DNA from 3 places in the Promicromonospora sp. NPDC050880 genome. Region 2 is predicted to be linked to each of the others. Evidence: predicted binding sites of a transcription regulator. Region 2 holds the regulator's gene; each other region holds the start of a gene.
The links. The regulator HspR, encoded in region 2, represses chaperone genes until heat shock. The targets are predictions, from matches to a motif close to AAGTTGAGTCNNNNNGACTCAACTT.
Positions count from the first base shown of each region.

Region 1: a site for HspR is predicted at 2,497-2,521, ahead of ACIBBF_RS14065 (Hsp20/alpha crystallin family protein). Genes of this name have one in related genera too.
Region 3: a site for HspR is predicted at 2,469-2,493, ahead of clpB (ATP-dependent chaperone ClpB). Genes of this name have one in related genera too.

Region 1 covers NZ_JBITFV010000007.1:103,777-108,521, reverse strand. Annotated here, with positions in the region: gene ACIBBF_RS14075 (ROK family protein) at 1-134, shown strand, start outside; gene ACIBBF_RS14070 (family 16 glycosylhydrolase) at 526-1,812, opposite strand; gene ACIBBF_RS14065 (Hsp20/alpha crystallin family protein) at 2,045-2,461, opposite strand; gene ACIBBF_RS14060 (LD-carboxypeptidase) at 2,563-3,564, opposite strand; gene ACIBBF_RS14055 (XdhC family protein) at 3,638-4,745, opposite strand, start outside.
Region 2 covers NZ_JBITFV010000005.1:47,730-52,474, reverse strand. Annotated here, with positions in the region: gene ACIBBF_RS10900 (sigma-70 family RNA polymerase sigma factor) at 1-619, opposite strand, end outside; gene ACIBBF_RS10895 (hypothetical protein) at 869-1,636, shown strand; gene ACIBBF_RS10890 (DUF1540 domain-containing protein) at 1,718-2,026, opposite strand; gene ACIBBF_RS10885 (heat shock protein transcriptional repressor HspR) at 2,173-2,625, opposite strand; gene ACIBBF_RS10880 (DnaJ C-terminal domain-containing protein) at 2,717-3,718, opposite strand; gene grpE (nucleotide exchange factor GrpE) at 3,792-4,487, opposite strand; gene dnaK (molecular chaperone DnaK) at 4,484-4,745, opposite strand, start outside.
Region 3 covers NZ_JBITFV010000013.1:53,511-58,255, reverse strand. Annotated here, with positions in the region: gene clpB (ATP-dependent chaperone ClpB) at 1-2,413, opposite strand, end outside; gene cpt (chloramphenicol phosphotransferase CPT) at 2,540-3,097, shown strand; gene ACIBBF_RS19170 (sulfite exporter TauE/SafE family protein) at 3,081-3,881, shown strand; gene ACIBBF_RS19165 (alpha/beta hydrolase) at 3,967-4,745, opposite strand, start outside.

The DNA.
Region 1 (4,745 bases), on a different contig from region 2:
AACCCGCCCTCCTGGCGCGGCTCCGCGAGGCGCCGCCCGTGTCGGGGCACCGGGTCGAGGTGCGTCGTGCTGCTCTCGGTGGCGATGCGACGGTCGTGGGTGCGGCAGCCCTGGCGCGGCGGCCCGCGAGCTGACGCGACGCGCTGCTTCGGTGCGCCGTTGCGGCGCTCCTGCTGCGGCGTGCTCCTGCTGCGGTGCGCTCCTGCTGCGGCGTGCTCCTGATCCTGACGGTCGGACCACCAGGGTCGGTCGAATGCTCGGCATGCCGGCGTCGCCACAGAAAGGTGCGCTTCTACCCAGTCATCAGGCCCAGGATCGCGTCGGTTTCTGGGCCTGATGACTGGGTAGAAGCGCACTATCGGAGGGGTGTCACGCGTGCCACCCCGCTCAGGCTGGCGCGCCCGCCACCCCACGGGTCGGCGCGCCCACCCCGCGGCTCGGCGTGCCCGCTACCCGACGCCGGTCGGCGTGCCCGCTACCCGACGCCGGTCGGCAAGTCCCTCATCGCGCGGGCCCGGAAACCCGCTAGGGCAGCGTCCAGCGCTGAACAGTGCTCCCGTCGCAGTTGGCGATCTCCGTGCGGGTGCCGTCGTTCTGCACCCGGCCCACGGGCTGGAGGCAGCGCCCGGACTGCGGGTTGCGCAGTGCCTGGGTGCCGCTCACGGCGGTCCACTGCTGCGCCCCGGTGCCGTTGCAGTCCCAGAGCTGGACCGGGGTGCCGGCCGCGGTGCCGCCGCCCGAGACGTCCAGGCACTTGCCCAGCGCGCGGACGGTGCCGTCGGTGCCGACCGTCCACTGCTGGGCGGCGTTGCCGTTGCACCAGGCGAGCTGGATCGGCGTGCCGTTGGCGGTGTTGGCGCCGGCCACGTCGAGGCAGATGCCGTTGGACGCCGTGACGGTGCCGGTGCGGCTGCCCCCGCCGCCGGTGGAGTCGTAGACGCGCACGTAGTCGACCACCATCTGCTGCGGGAACTGGGTGGTGCCGTCCGGGTATCCGGGCCAGTTGCCGCCGACGGCGACGTTCAGGATGAAGAAGAACGGCTGGTTGAAGACCCAGGGGTTGCTCCCGGTGTTGGCCGGGGTGAACGTCTGGTAGGCGACGCCGTCCACGAGCCAGGTGATGGAGTTGGGGCTCCAGTCGACGGCGAAGGTGTGGAAGTCGTCGGCGAACGACCAGCCCTGCGGGTGCATGTACTGCCCGGTGATGGGGTTGCCGCCGGAATACCCGGGGCCGTGCAGCGTGCCGTGCACCAGGTGCGGCTCGCGGCCGATGTTCTCCATGATGTCGATCTCGCCCGAGTTCGGCCACGGCGTGCTCGGGAACTGCGCCCCCAGCATCCAGAACGCCGGCCAGATGCCCTGCCCGCGCGGGATCTTGATGCGCGCCTCCAGGCGACCGTACTGCGGCTGGACCTTGCCCTTGGTGGTCAGACGCGCGGAGGTGTACCCGCCGTTGCCGTCCTGCCGTGCCGTGATGACGAGGTTGCCGTTGCCGTCCAGCGCGGAGTTCTGGCGCGAGTTCACGTAGTTCTGCAGCTCGTTGTTGCCCCAGCCGCCCGCTCCGGTCTCGTGGTTCCAGTTGGCGGCGTTGGGCGCGCTGCCGGCAGCGCCGTCGAACTCGTCCGACCAGGTCAGGGCCGCCGCCAGGTCCTGGGCGGATGCGGCCGGTGCGGCGGCGTCGTCCGCGGTGGGCCCGGCGTCGCCGGCGCGCGGTGCGGCCGCCGAGGCCGCGAGCGAGGCCGACAGGACGAGCGACAGGGCGGCCGTGGCCACCAGTGCGGTGCGGGTGGTGCGGTGTCTGGTGCGACGCATCGAACGCTCCTTCGCGGACATGTCCTCCCGCTGCGCTGGGGCGCGACGGGTGCGGTGCTCAGGAGAAGTATTTGGCGCCGTTTCGCGGCAGACAACGATCTGACCGGCACATACGGGTTTTCCCCGACGGCGTCCACGGCGTGCCGCGCCGGAAGGGGTGAAAAGGCCCCGTACACGACGACGGCGCCCGGCCGCGGGGAGCGGTCGGGCGCCGTCGGTGGAGCGCCTGGGATCAGGCGGCGGTGGTGACCTCGATGCGCTGCGGCGTCGTGCCGGCGAAGACGCCCGGCACGGTGACCGTCAGCACGCCCGCGTCGTAGGACGCGCGGACGGCGTCGCCGTCCACGGCCTTCGGCAGCGTGACGGTGCGGCGGAAGGAGCCGAAGCGGACCTCCGAGATGCGGCGGCCCTCGGACTCCTCCGAGCGCTGGTCCTTGCGCTCGCCACGCACGACGAGCTTGCGGCCCTCGACCTCGACGGTGATGTCGTCGGCCGGGTTCACGCCCGGCAGGTCGAGGCGGGCGACGAGGTCCTCGCCCTCACGGTAGACGTCGGCCGCGGGCACGGGGCCCTCGGCGGCCAGCGGCTGGCTCCACGGGTCGCGGAGCCAGGTGTGGGCGAACGGGGAACGGGTCAGAACGGTGGTCATGATGTCCTCCTCGGGCGGGGTCTGATGACCGGTACAACCTGAGTCGACCCGACTCAATTTCCGGGTTCGCCGACGGCGGACGCCGCCCTGGGATCACGAGGTCAGTGGCGGGTGATCGTCAGCGTTGCCTCGTCCGGGCCGACGGCGACCTCCGCCGTGCCGCCCACCGGGAGGGTGAGCAGCGGGCTGGTGTGCCCGAAGTCCACGCCCGCCAGGACCGGCTTGCCGCGCAGGGCGGGCTGACGCGCGACGATCTCGTCGAGCGCCTCGCGCGTCACGCCGGAGCTCGCCTGGAACCGGCCGATCACCAGGCCGGCGACGCCGTCCGCGCCCGGCTGCTGGAGCAGGGCCGTGAGGTGGCGGGCCACGTGGGCGGCGTCGGACTCGAAGTCGTCCTCCAGGAACAGGAGCGCGCCGTCCAGCGAGGGCAGGTACGGGGTGCCGTGCAGCAGCGCCAGCGTGCTCAGGTTGCCGCCGACGACCCGGCCCGCGGCCCGCCCCGGCCGCAGCGGCCACCAGCCCTCGTTCGGTACGGGCGTGCGGGCGTCCTGGTCGGCGAACCACAGGTCGTCGGTCCAGGCGGCCGAGGGCTCCACGACGATCGGGGCGTCGTCGGTCACGGCCGCGCGGAACCAGTCCCCGGTGGGCTCGAAGTGGTCGCGCATGCCCCAGCTCGACCAGTGCGGTCCGGAGTACGTGACCAGACCGGTGCGCGCGAGGATCGCGTTCTGCAGCGCGGTGATGTCCGAGTAGCCGCAGAAGACCTTCGGGTTCGCCGCGATCAGGTCGAAGTCCAGGTACGGCAGCAGCTCGTTGCTGTTGAAGCCGCCGATCACGGTCAGGATCCCCGCCACGGACGGGTCGGCGAACGCGGCGTGCAGGTCCGCGACGCGGTGCTCGACGGTGCTGCTGCGGAACTGGTCGTCCTCGTCCACGTGCTCACCGAACGTGAGCGTGAGCCCCATGGCGGCGAACCGCTCGTCGATCCACCGGGTGTTGTCGTGCTCCATGACCATGGTCCGGGACCGCGCGGGCGCGATCACACGGAGGGTGTCGCCACGGCGGAGCCTGGGCGGGACGACGGTCTGTACGTGCTCTGGCATGGCTGCAGCCTAGGACGGTGGTGGCCGTGCGGGCTGCGAGGTCCGCTGCGCAGGTCGGGCCAGGACCGACAGGTCACCCGTGGATCGGGCCGTGGGTCTCGCGCAGCGGTCTGGCCGAGGCGCCCGAGCGGGTCGCGATCATCTCGGCCGCGATGGAGACCGCTGTCTCGTCCGGGGTGCGGGCGCCCAGGTCGAGGCCGATCGGGCTGCGAAGTCTCGCCAGCGCCTCGGGCGGTACGCCGTCCTCGATCAACTGCGCCTGGCGTTCCGCGTGCGCACGGCGGGAGCCCATCGCGCCCACGTACGTGCCGGCGGGCAGACCGGTGAGCGCGGTGCGCAGCAGCGGCACGTCGAACTTCGGGTCGTGGGTGAGCACGCAGACGGCGTCGCGTCCGGACACCCGTCCGGCCTCGATCTCGGCGGCGAGGTAGCGGTGCGGCCAGTCCACGACCAGCTCGTCCGCCTCCGGGAAACGCTGTGCCGTGGTGAAGACGGGGCGCGCGTCACAGACGGTGACGTGGTAGCCCAGCAGCCGTCCGGCGCGGGTCATCGCGGCGGCGAAGTCGATGGCACCGAACACGAGCAGGCGCGGGCGGGGTGCGAACACCTGGAGGAAGACTTGCGTTCCGGTACCCGTGCGCTCGCCGTGCGGCCCGTACTCCCGGAGCGTGGAGAGTCCCGCGGTGATCTGCCCGACGGCGTCCGCGGTGACGGCGGCGTCGAGGTCCGCGTTGCCCAGCCCTGCGTTGCCTAGCCCCGCGTTGCTGAGTTCTGCGGCGTCGAGCCCTGCGTTGTCGAGCCTTGCGGCGTCTAGCTCTGTGTCGCCGAGCCTTGCGGCGTCGAGCCCTGCGCCGCCCAGCCCGGGCGCAGGCGCGGGTCCGGGCGGGAACCCCGGACCGGGGCTGGTGCTGGTGCCGGGTTCGGCTGGTGCGGCCTCGAGGACGATCAGGTGCCGACCCACCGTCGTACCGCCCGGTGCGGCCACGACCGTGGCCAGGCAGACGCCGCCGCCGGCTGCCGCGTCGGCGTGGGTGCTCCTCGTGGCGCCGCTACCCGGCGTCGTGCGTCCGATCGCCCGCCGCGCGAACGTATCGAAGTCCGGCCAGGCGGCACGGGAGAGCGGCGCGACGAAGAGCTCGATGGTCCCGCCGCAGGTCAGACCGACGTCGAAAGCCGCCTCG
Region 2 (4,745 bases):
CCAGCACCAGCGCGCTGCAGGTGCCGCAGGTCGCGAGGTGCTCGGTGATCTTCGTGGTCTCCCGCTTCGACAGGCTGTCGCGCACGTACCCGCCCAGCAGCGGGTTGACGGTGCGGCACGTGTCCGACGGTGCGTGCGTGAGGTGCTGCTGCAGGTAGCCCGCCCGCAGCGCTTCCTTGGCCCGGTACAGCAGCGCGGAGACACCGTTCGGGCTGAGCCCCAGCAGCGGCGCCACCTGCGCCGGCTTCACGTCGTCGACCAGCACGTACCAGAGCACTTCGCGCCACCGCTCCGGAAGGTCCGCGTACGCCCGGTAGACCACGCTGCGCTCGAAGTCGGCGAGGGCCGGGTCCTCCTCGGACGCCACCCGGCCCAGCACCGACTCGATCTCGTCGTCCGTGCTCGGCCGGGTACGCACGGCGCCGCGCCGCACGTCGAACGCGCGGTGGCGCACCACGGTGTAGAGGTAGGGGCGGAACCCGGTGTCGGGTCCGGCACCACGGCGGAGCATCTCGAAGAGCTTGCTGAAGGCGTCGGCGACGACGTCCTCGGCGTCGGACGGCGAGACGTACTGGCGGGCGAGCGCTCGTGCGGCGGCCGCGTGACGCTCGTAGAGCACGCCAAAAGCTTCGCGGTTACCCGACCTGACCTGCAGGATCAGTTCCGCGTCGCTCGGGGTCTCCCCGGTACTGCTCTCGACTTGCTTCACGTCCACCCAGACTCTCGGCCGTGTCCTGCCCAAGACTATAGAGCCACACCGCGAATCCCAGGGGCTGAAAAATACAAATCGCCCACAGCCTCCGGGTGAAGTGTGCTACTCCGACCCCGAAGGTGCGTCATGATGTATCCCCGTGAGGGTCCCTTCATCATGAGCGAGTCACAGCAGGAGGCGCGGGTGCGAATTCACGACCTGCGCGAGCGGTGGCGCGCCACGAGCCTCGCCTCGGTCTGGATCCGGCCGAACGACTGGGACCACCCCGCCGCAGAGGCGCTGGCCGAGGCCCTGGCCGAGGGCCGGGGCGTGATCGCGCCCGCCGAGCGGCTGGGCGCGGCCCGGGCGGCTGTCGGTGCCGGGATCACCGAGGCGTTGGACGACGTGGCGTGCCTCTACGCCGCGTTCGGCCGGCCGACGGACGTGGGCGCGCTGCGCGCCGCGGCGATCGGCTGGGTCGGTGAACGCGAGCGGGTCCCCTACCAGATCGCCACGCGCGACCCGTCGACAGGGCTGCCGACCGGCGAGTACCTGGGCGAGCGGCTGCGCGAGACGTACGGCACGGCCCAGCGCTCGGGCACCACGGCCGGGAGCACGCACTGCCTGCTCGTGCTCGACGTGGGCCTGGACAACCTCGACACCTGGCAGCGGCTGGCACGCTCCGCGGCCATCGGCCGCACGCTGCACCAGGTCTTCGGCGAGGGCCACCCCATGGCCGCGATCGGGGACGGCACCTTCGTGGTGCTCTGCGAGCGCGGCCCGTCGACCGCCGAGCTGGGCCAGTCGCTCCGCCGCGTCGTGGAGCGCAACGCCGAGGTGCTCGGTCTCACCACCGAGGTGCGGCGGCCCACCCGGGTCTGGGTGGAGCGCCTGCCCGGGACGCACGACGACGCACTGCTCCTGCTGGACCACCTGGCTCGCTGAGCCCGCGGCGCCCCGGCGTCCCACGAACCAGCGCAGGGCGCCCGCTCGACGGAGAGCGGGCGCCCTGTCGCTCGTGCGGGCTCAGCGCTCCTGGAAGGTCAGGCAGTCGGCGTGGCCCGGGTCCTCGGGACCGGCGCCCACCCGGATCGACGGCGCGCCGCACTCCAGGTTGTCGTTGTGCAGGCACTCACCACGCTGGCAGGCCCCGACGTGGGCGATGACCTTCTCCAGGCCACCCTTCGTGCTCAGCGGGATGAACGTGGCGCACGAGGCGTCCCCCGTGTGACCGCCGATCGTGACGGCGCCCGCGTGGCAGCCGTGGTCGTGGTTGTAGCCGCAGCCGTCGATCGAGCACTCGACGACCTCGGGCATCTCCATCAGCGTGCTCATCTGTTCTCTCCTCGCCTGCCGTGCTTGACCTCCGGAATACCTCGATCGTATTCCAGAAATGCAGGAGGCGGAGAGCAAGGAATGCCTTACCTATCTGCCGGTACGCCTTTCCATTAAGGAAAGAATGGCATTGCTGAAATCGTGCGTCATTCCTCGCGGCGGTGCGTCGGCCGCCAGAGCACGACGGCGCCGCCGCCGACCCCGCGGTGCTCGAGGTCGACCCGCATCGCCGTGCTGCGGACCCGCTGGCCGCGCTGCACGACGACGACGTCACCGGCGGACGGTCCGGCGGCGAACACCCGGCCCTCCTCCTGGACGCGCATGAGCAGGTCGCTGAGACGTTCCTCCAGGACCGAGACGTGCGCCTCCAGGTCGAGGATGCGCTTGATGCCGGCCAGGTTGATGCCCTCGACCTGCGCGAGCCGCTGCACCTGGAGCAGGCGCGACACGTCGCGGCGCGAGTACCGGCGGCCGCGCCCGCGCGTGCGCCGCGGCACCACGAGACCGAGCCGGTCGTACTGCCGCAGAGTCTGCGGGTGCATCCCCGCGAGCTCCGCGGCCTTGGAGACGGTGAGCACCGGTGCGTCGTCGTCGATCATGTGCCCTCCCTGTCTCGTCACCGCTGGTCCGGCGTCCCGGCAGATTAGCCGAGACCGGCGCGGCGGGGCACCTGCCCCACCGCGCCGGGTGTCATTCCGCCGCGCGCTGGGCGAGCCCCGCGCGCACGTCCTCGCCGTCGCTCTCGGCAGCGAAGGACTCCAGCGCCTCCCTGGCCTTCTTGCTGAGCTTCTGCGGCACGGCCACCTGCACGCCCACGAGCAGGTCGCCCGTCGCGCTCGCGCTGCGCACCCCGCGCCCCTTGATCCGGAGCACGCGGCCCGACGGCGTTCCCGCGGGCACCTTGAGCCGCACGGTCGACCCGTCGAGGGTCGGCACGTCCAGCGTGGTGCCGAGCGCCGCTTCTGCGAACGTGACCGGCACCGTCATCCGCAGGTTGTGCCCGTCCAGCGTCCAGACCGGGTGGGGCGCCACGTGCACGGTGACCACCAGGTCTCCGGCCGGGCCCCCGTTGGTCCCGGGCTGCCCCTTGCCCCGCAGACGGATCTTCTTGCCGTCGTTGATCCCCGCGGGGATCCGGGCGTGGATGGTGCGGCCGCCCACCTCGAGGTCCGCGGTCGTGCCCTCCACGGCCGCCCGGAACGGCAGCGTGACCTGTGCCGCGATGTCGGCCCCCGGGCTCGGCGCGGTGAACCCGGCCGGCCCCGTGGACGCGTAGCCGGACCTGCCGCCGAACATCGAGCCGAGGATGTCCTCGAAGCCCGCGGTGCCCGCCCCGCCCTGGGAGTAGCGCACCCGCGGGCCGCCCCGGCCCTGGCCGCCGCCGAACATCGCGCCCATGATGTCCTCGAAGCCGCCCGCCCCGGCGCCGCCGGGGCCTGCGGAGAACCGCGCACCGCCGGCCATGGCGCGCACGGCGTCGTACTGCCGGCGCTGTTCCGGGTCCGACAGGACCGCGTAGGCCTCGCCGATCTCCTTGAACTTGGACTCGGCTGCGGCGTTCCCCTGGTTCTGGTCGGGGTGGTACTGGCGCGCGAGCTTGCGGTAGGCCTTCTTGACGGCCGCGTCGTCGGCGTCCTTGGACACGCCCAGCACGGCGTAGAAGTCCTTCTCCATCCAGTCCTGACCGGTCATGGCACCTCCTTCCGCACTGTGCTCCCGGAGCCGGGCACGCCGTCAGGGCGTGCCCGGCTCCGGGAGACGAGACCTACTCCGGTCCGACGACACCCACGCGCGCCGCCCGGACCACCTTCTCGCCGATCCGGTACCCGGGCTCGACCACGAGGTTCACCGTGGTGGCCGACGCGTCGGCGTCGGTCGAGTGCATGAGCGCCTCGTGCACGGTGGGGTCGAACTCCTCGCCCACCTTGCCGAACCGCTCGACGCCGAACTTCTGCAGGCTCTGGTCGATCTTCTCCGCGATCGCGGCCATGGGCCCGTCCAGCTCGCCGTGCTGCTTGGCACGCTCGATGTCGTCGAGCACCGGCAGCAGGGCGCTGAGCACGTCCTGCACGCCCCGGTCCCGCGCGGCCTCCTGGTCGCGCAGCGCCCGGTTGCGGTAGTTCGTGAAGCTGGCCCGCTCGCGCTGCAGCGCGTCCAGGTGCTCGGCTGCCTCGGCCTTGGCCTTCAGCACCTCTACGGCCTCGCCGGCGTCACCGGAGGGCTCGAAGTCGAGCCCCGCCAGCGGGTCGTCCGACGCACCCTCCTGGCCGGCGGCCTCGCCCGGCTGGTCCGCCGGGGCGGACTCCTCCGGGGTCTCCGCGCCCGCCGCGGCGGGCTCGCCCGGCGTGGCCGGGCGCGCCTCGTCGCCGGAGCTGTCGACCTTGCGCTTGTCCGTGAACTGGAAGGGGTGCTCCCCCGAGCCCTCGGGCTCGGGGGTCCCCTGCGGGTTCTCCTCGGTCACTTGCGCTCGTCCTCGTCGTCCACGATCTCGGCGTCGACGACGTCCTCGTCAGGGGCGGACTGCGCGTTCGCCGCCTGCGGGCCGCCCTGGGCGCCCTGCGCCGCGGGCTGCTCGGCCGAGTACAGCGCCTCGCCGATCTTCTGCGAGGACGCGCCGAGCTTCTCGTACGACGTCTTCACGGCCTCGGCGTCCTCGCCCTCCAGCGCGGACTTGACCGCGGCGATGTCCGCCTCGACCTCGGTGACGACCTCGGCCGGA
Region 3 (4,745 bases), on a different contig from region 2:
CGGCCGGTGTCACGTCCAACGTGATGCGCCGGTCACCGAGCCGCGTGGCGAACGCGTCCACCTGCAGGTCCACGATGCTGCCCAGCTCGTCGAGCGTCAGGGCGTCGAAGACCACGACGTCGTCCAGCCGGTTGAGGAACTCCGGCTTGAACGCCGCGCGCACGGCCGTCATGACGGACTCGCGCCGCTCCTCGTCCGACAGCATCGGTTCCACGAGGAACTGCGAACCGAGGTTGGAGGTCAGCACCAGGATGGTGTTGCGGAAGTCCACGGTGCGGCCCTGGCCGTCCGTCAGGCGCCCGTCGTCGAGCACCTGGAGCAGGATGTCGAAGACCTCGGGGTGCGCCTTCTCCACCTCGTCCAGCAGCACCACCGTGTAGGGCCGCCGCCGCACGGCCTCGGTGAGCTGACCGCCCTCCTCGTACCCGACGTACCCCGGAGGGGCACCGACGAGGCGGGCCACGGAATGCTTCTCCCCGTACTCGGACATGTCGATGCGCACCATGGCGCGCTCGTCGTCGAACAGGAAGTCGGCCAGCGCCTTGGCGAGCTCCGTCTTGCCCACGCCCGTGGGGCCGAGGAACAGGAAGGACCCCGTGGGCCGGTCGGGGTCGGCGACGCCCGCCCGGGTACGTCGCACGGCGTCGGACACCGCGGACACCGCGGCCTTCTGACCGATGAGGCGCTGCCCGAGCACCTCCTCCATGTGCAGGAGCTTCTCGGACTCGCCCTGGAGCAGGCGCCCGGCGGGGATGCCGGTCCACGCCGCGACGACCTCCGCGATCTCGTCGGCACCGACCTTGTCCGCGATCATCGGCTGGTCCGGGGACGGCAGGCTCTCGACCTCGGACTCCTCCTGCTCGGCCGCGGCGAGCTGCTTCTCGACCCCCGGGATCTCGCCGTACCGGATCCGGGCGGCACCCTCGAGGTCGCCCTCGCGGAGCTTGCGCTCGGCGTCGGTCCGCAGCTCGTCGAGGCGCGCGCGCAGGTCACCGACGCGGTTGTGGCCCGCCTTCTCGGACTCCCAGCGCGCGGTGAGCGCGGCCAGGGCCTCCCGGCGGTCAGCCAGGTCGGCGCGGAGGCGCTCCAGCCGGTCCTTCGACGCCGCGTCCTCCGACTCGGACAGGACCACCTCCTCCATCTCGAGCCGCGTGACGGCACGCTGCAGCTCGTCGATCTCCACCGGGGACGAGTCGAGCTCCATGCGCAGGCGCGACGCCGCCTCGTCGACCAGGTCGATCGCCTTGTCCGGAAGCTGCCGTCCGGAGATGTACCGGTCGGAGAGCGTGGCCGCGGCCACGAGCGCCGAGTCGGCGATCGTCACCTTGTGGTGCGCCTCGTAGCGCTCCTTGAGCCCGCGCAGGATCGCCACCGTGTCCTCGACCGACGGCTCGCCGACGAAGACCTGCTGGAAGCGCCGCTCCAGGGCCGGGTCCTTCTCGATGTGCTCGCGGTACTCGTCGAGGGTCGTGGCACCCACGAGACGCAGCTCGCCGCGCGCCAGCATCGGCTTGAGCATGTTGCCGGCGTCCATGGCACCCTCGCCGCCGGCTCCCGCGCCGACCACCGTGTGCAGCTCGTCGATGAAGGTGACCACCTCGCCGTCCGACGCCGTGATCTCCTCCAGGACCGCCTTCAGCCGCTCCTCGAACTCACCCCGGTACTTGGCACCCGCGACCATGCTCGCCAGGTCCAGCGCGACCAGACGCTTGCCCTTGAGGGACTCGGGCACGTCACCGGCGACGATGCGCTGGGCCAGGCCCTCGACGACGGCGGTCTTGCCGACGCCGGGCTCGCCGATGAGCACCGGGTTGTTCTTGGTGCGGCGGCTGAGCACCTGGATCACGCGGCGGATCTCCGAGTCGCGGCCGATCACCGGGTCCAGCTTGCCGTCCCGGGCCTGCTGGGTCAGGTCCGTTCCGTACTGCTCCAGCGCCTTGTACGTGCCCTCCGGGTTGGGGCTGGTGACCCGCCCGGACCCGCGGACGGCGGGCAGCGCCGCGCGCAGGGCGTCGGCGGTGGCCCCGGCGTCGGACAGGATGCGGGCCGCGGACGACTGGCCGGCCGCCAGCGCGATGAGCAGGTGCTCGGTCGAGACGTACTCGTCACCCAGCCCCTGGGCCTCCTTGCCCGCCAGGTCGAGCACCGTCGCCAGGGCGCGGCTCGCGCTGGGCTGGGCGGTGCTCGCGCCGCTGGCCTGGGGCAGGGCGACGAGCGCCGCGCGCACCTGCTGTCCGATGGCCTGCGCGTTCGCCCCGACCGCGTCGAGCAGCCCGACGGCCACGCCGTTCTCCTGCTGGAGCAGCGAGGCGAGCAGGTGGACCGGCTCGAGCTGCGGGTTGCCGGCGGCGGACGCCGACTGGATCGCGTCGCCGATCGCCTGCTGCGACATGGTCGTGAACTTGGTGTCCATGAAGCCTCCCGGGGCTGATGACGTGGGCAGGGGTCTGTCCAGGGGAACCTGATCAAAGTTGAGTCTATTCCACTCAACTTGGAATTTCACTCTAGCGCGTACCGCCGACACTCGTAGCGTGATCCCATGAACACCCAGGTCATCGTGCTCAACGGCGGCTCCAGCTCCGGCAAGTCCGCGATCGCACGGAGCCTCCAGGCCGTGCTCCCCGACGCCTGGCTGTCGCTCAGCATCGACACCCTCGTCGACGCGATGCCCGCACGGCTCACGACCGGCGGCGACGGGATCGGCTTCGCGGACGACGGTGGCGTCGACGTCGGGCACGAGTTCATGGCGCTCCAGGACGCCTGGATCACCGGACTGGTCGCCATGGCGCGCGCAGGAGCGCACGTCGTGGTCGACGACGTCTTCCTCGGGGGCGCCGCCTCCCAGCGCCGCTGGCTCGACGCGCTGGGCGACGTGCCGGCGCTCTGGGTCGGCGTGCGGTGCGACCCGGCCGTCGCCGGGCAGCGCGAGGCGGCACGCGGCGACCGGGTGGCGGGCATGGCCGCGAAGCAGGCCGACGTCGTGCACCAGGGTGTCGCCTACGACCTCGAGGTCGACACCACGGGCACCAGCTCCGTGGACTGTGCGCGGACCATCGCCGCACACCTGAGATCATCACGAGGTGACCGAGCAGACTGACGACTCCCTGACACCCCCTCGCGCCGCCCTCGTCGGGATCGTCGGAGGCTCCTTCTCGGGACTGTTCGGCCTGGGCGGCGGCATCGTCATGGTGCCGCTCCTGACCTCGCTGGGCGGCCTGACGCAGCGCCGGGCCAGCGCCTACTCGCTGGCCGCGATCCTGCCGGCCGCCGTCGTCGGGTCCATCCCGTACCTGACGCACCAGGCCGTCGACCTGGTCGCCGCGGGCCTGCTCGTCGTGGGCTCGGTGATCGGCGCGGTCGTGGGTGCGCGCCTGCTCGCCAGGGTGCCGGAGTCGCTGCTGCGCTGGCTGTTCGTCGGCGTGCTGGTCGCCGGGATCGTGCGGTCGCTGCTCGACGGGTTCGGCGAGCCCCCGGAGGTGGACACCGCGGGGGGCCTGCCCAGCCTGCTCGACGGCGCCGGGATGGTGGGCCTCGGCCTCGTCATGGGCGTCGCCTCGGGTCTGCTCGGCATCGGCGGCGGCCAGCTCGCCGTGCCGGGCCTGTCGGCGCTGTTCGACTTCGCGCCCGCCCTGGCCAAAGGCACGTCGCTGGTCGCGATGATCCCCACCGCCGTCTCCGGCACCTGGGTCAACGCACGCAACGGCCTGGTGCACCTGAAGACCGCCGCGCTCATCGGCCTGGTGGCCTCGGCCTTCTCCTTCGGCGGCGCCAGCCTGTCGGTGGTGCTGCCCGACCGGGTCGCGTCGGTCGCGTTCGCCGCGCTGCTCGTCTTCGCCCTGGTCCAGCAGGTCCGCAAGGCACTGGAGAGGCGGCCACACTAGACCCCCGTCCTTCGAGACCCGACTTCTCGGCTCCGGACGATGCCGGAGCGAAGAGAGCCGGGTCCCGAAAGCGGCGGCGAGCCGGTCAGTCCGCCCGGCAGGCCTGGTCGCGGCGCGGCATCTCGCCGTCGACCAGGTAGGCCGTCCCGACGTTCAGGGCGCACGCGTTGCCGCCGATGACGTAGACGCCGTGACCACTGCCGTCCACGCTCACGAGCCGGGCACGCTCGCCGAACTTCTCCCGGGCCAGCTCGGCGCCCAGGTGCGGCGTCGCCGGGTCACGACGGTTCTGCATGATCAGCAGGTTGCGCGGACCCTCGTCGGTGATCTGCACGGGCGGCTCCACCGGCTCGTTCGACCAGAAGGCACACGGCGTGACGTTGGCGGTCGCCGCGCCGTACAGCGGGTATCGCTGACGGTCCTCGGCGACGGCCTCGCGGTACGTGTCGACGTTCTCCGACCAGTTGACGTCGTTGCAGGTCACGGCGAGATAGGCGGACCAGGCGTTGGACGCCGGCCACGGCTCGCCGGCCGCCGTCGCCCCGACGCCGGCCGGGCCCGCACCGAACCCGATGTCGGGACGGAAGGTCTCGGCCAGCCGCAGGGCGGCCTCGCCGTCGCCGCTCCGGACCGACTGCCAGGTCTGCGCCAGTCCCGCGTAGCTCGACTCGCCGTACAGACCGGCGAAGCTGACGAAGCGGAACAGGGTGCCGTCCAGCCCCTCGACCGGGTTCTGGTCCAGCCGCTCGGCGGTCTCGAAGTAGGTGGCCTGTACCTGCGCCGGCGTCCGGCCCAGACCGTACGCGGCGTGCCGCTTCGCCGCCCACCTGGCGAAGTCCGGGAAGGTCTGCTCCGTCCCGAGGC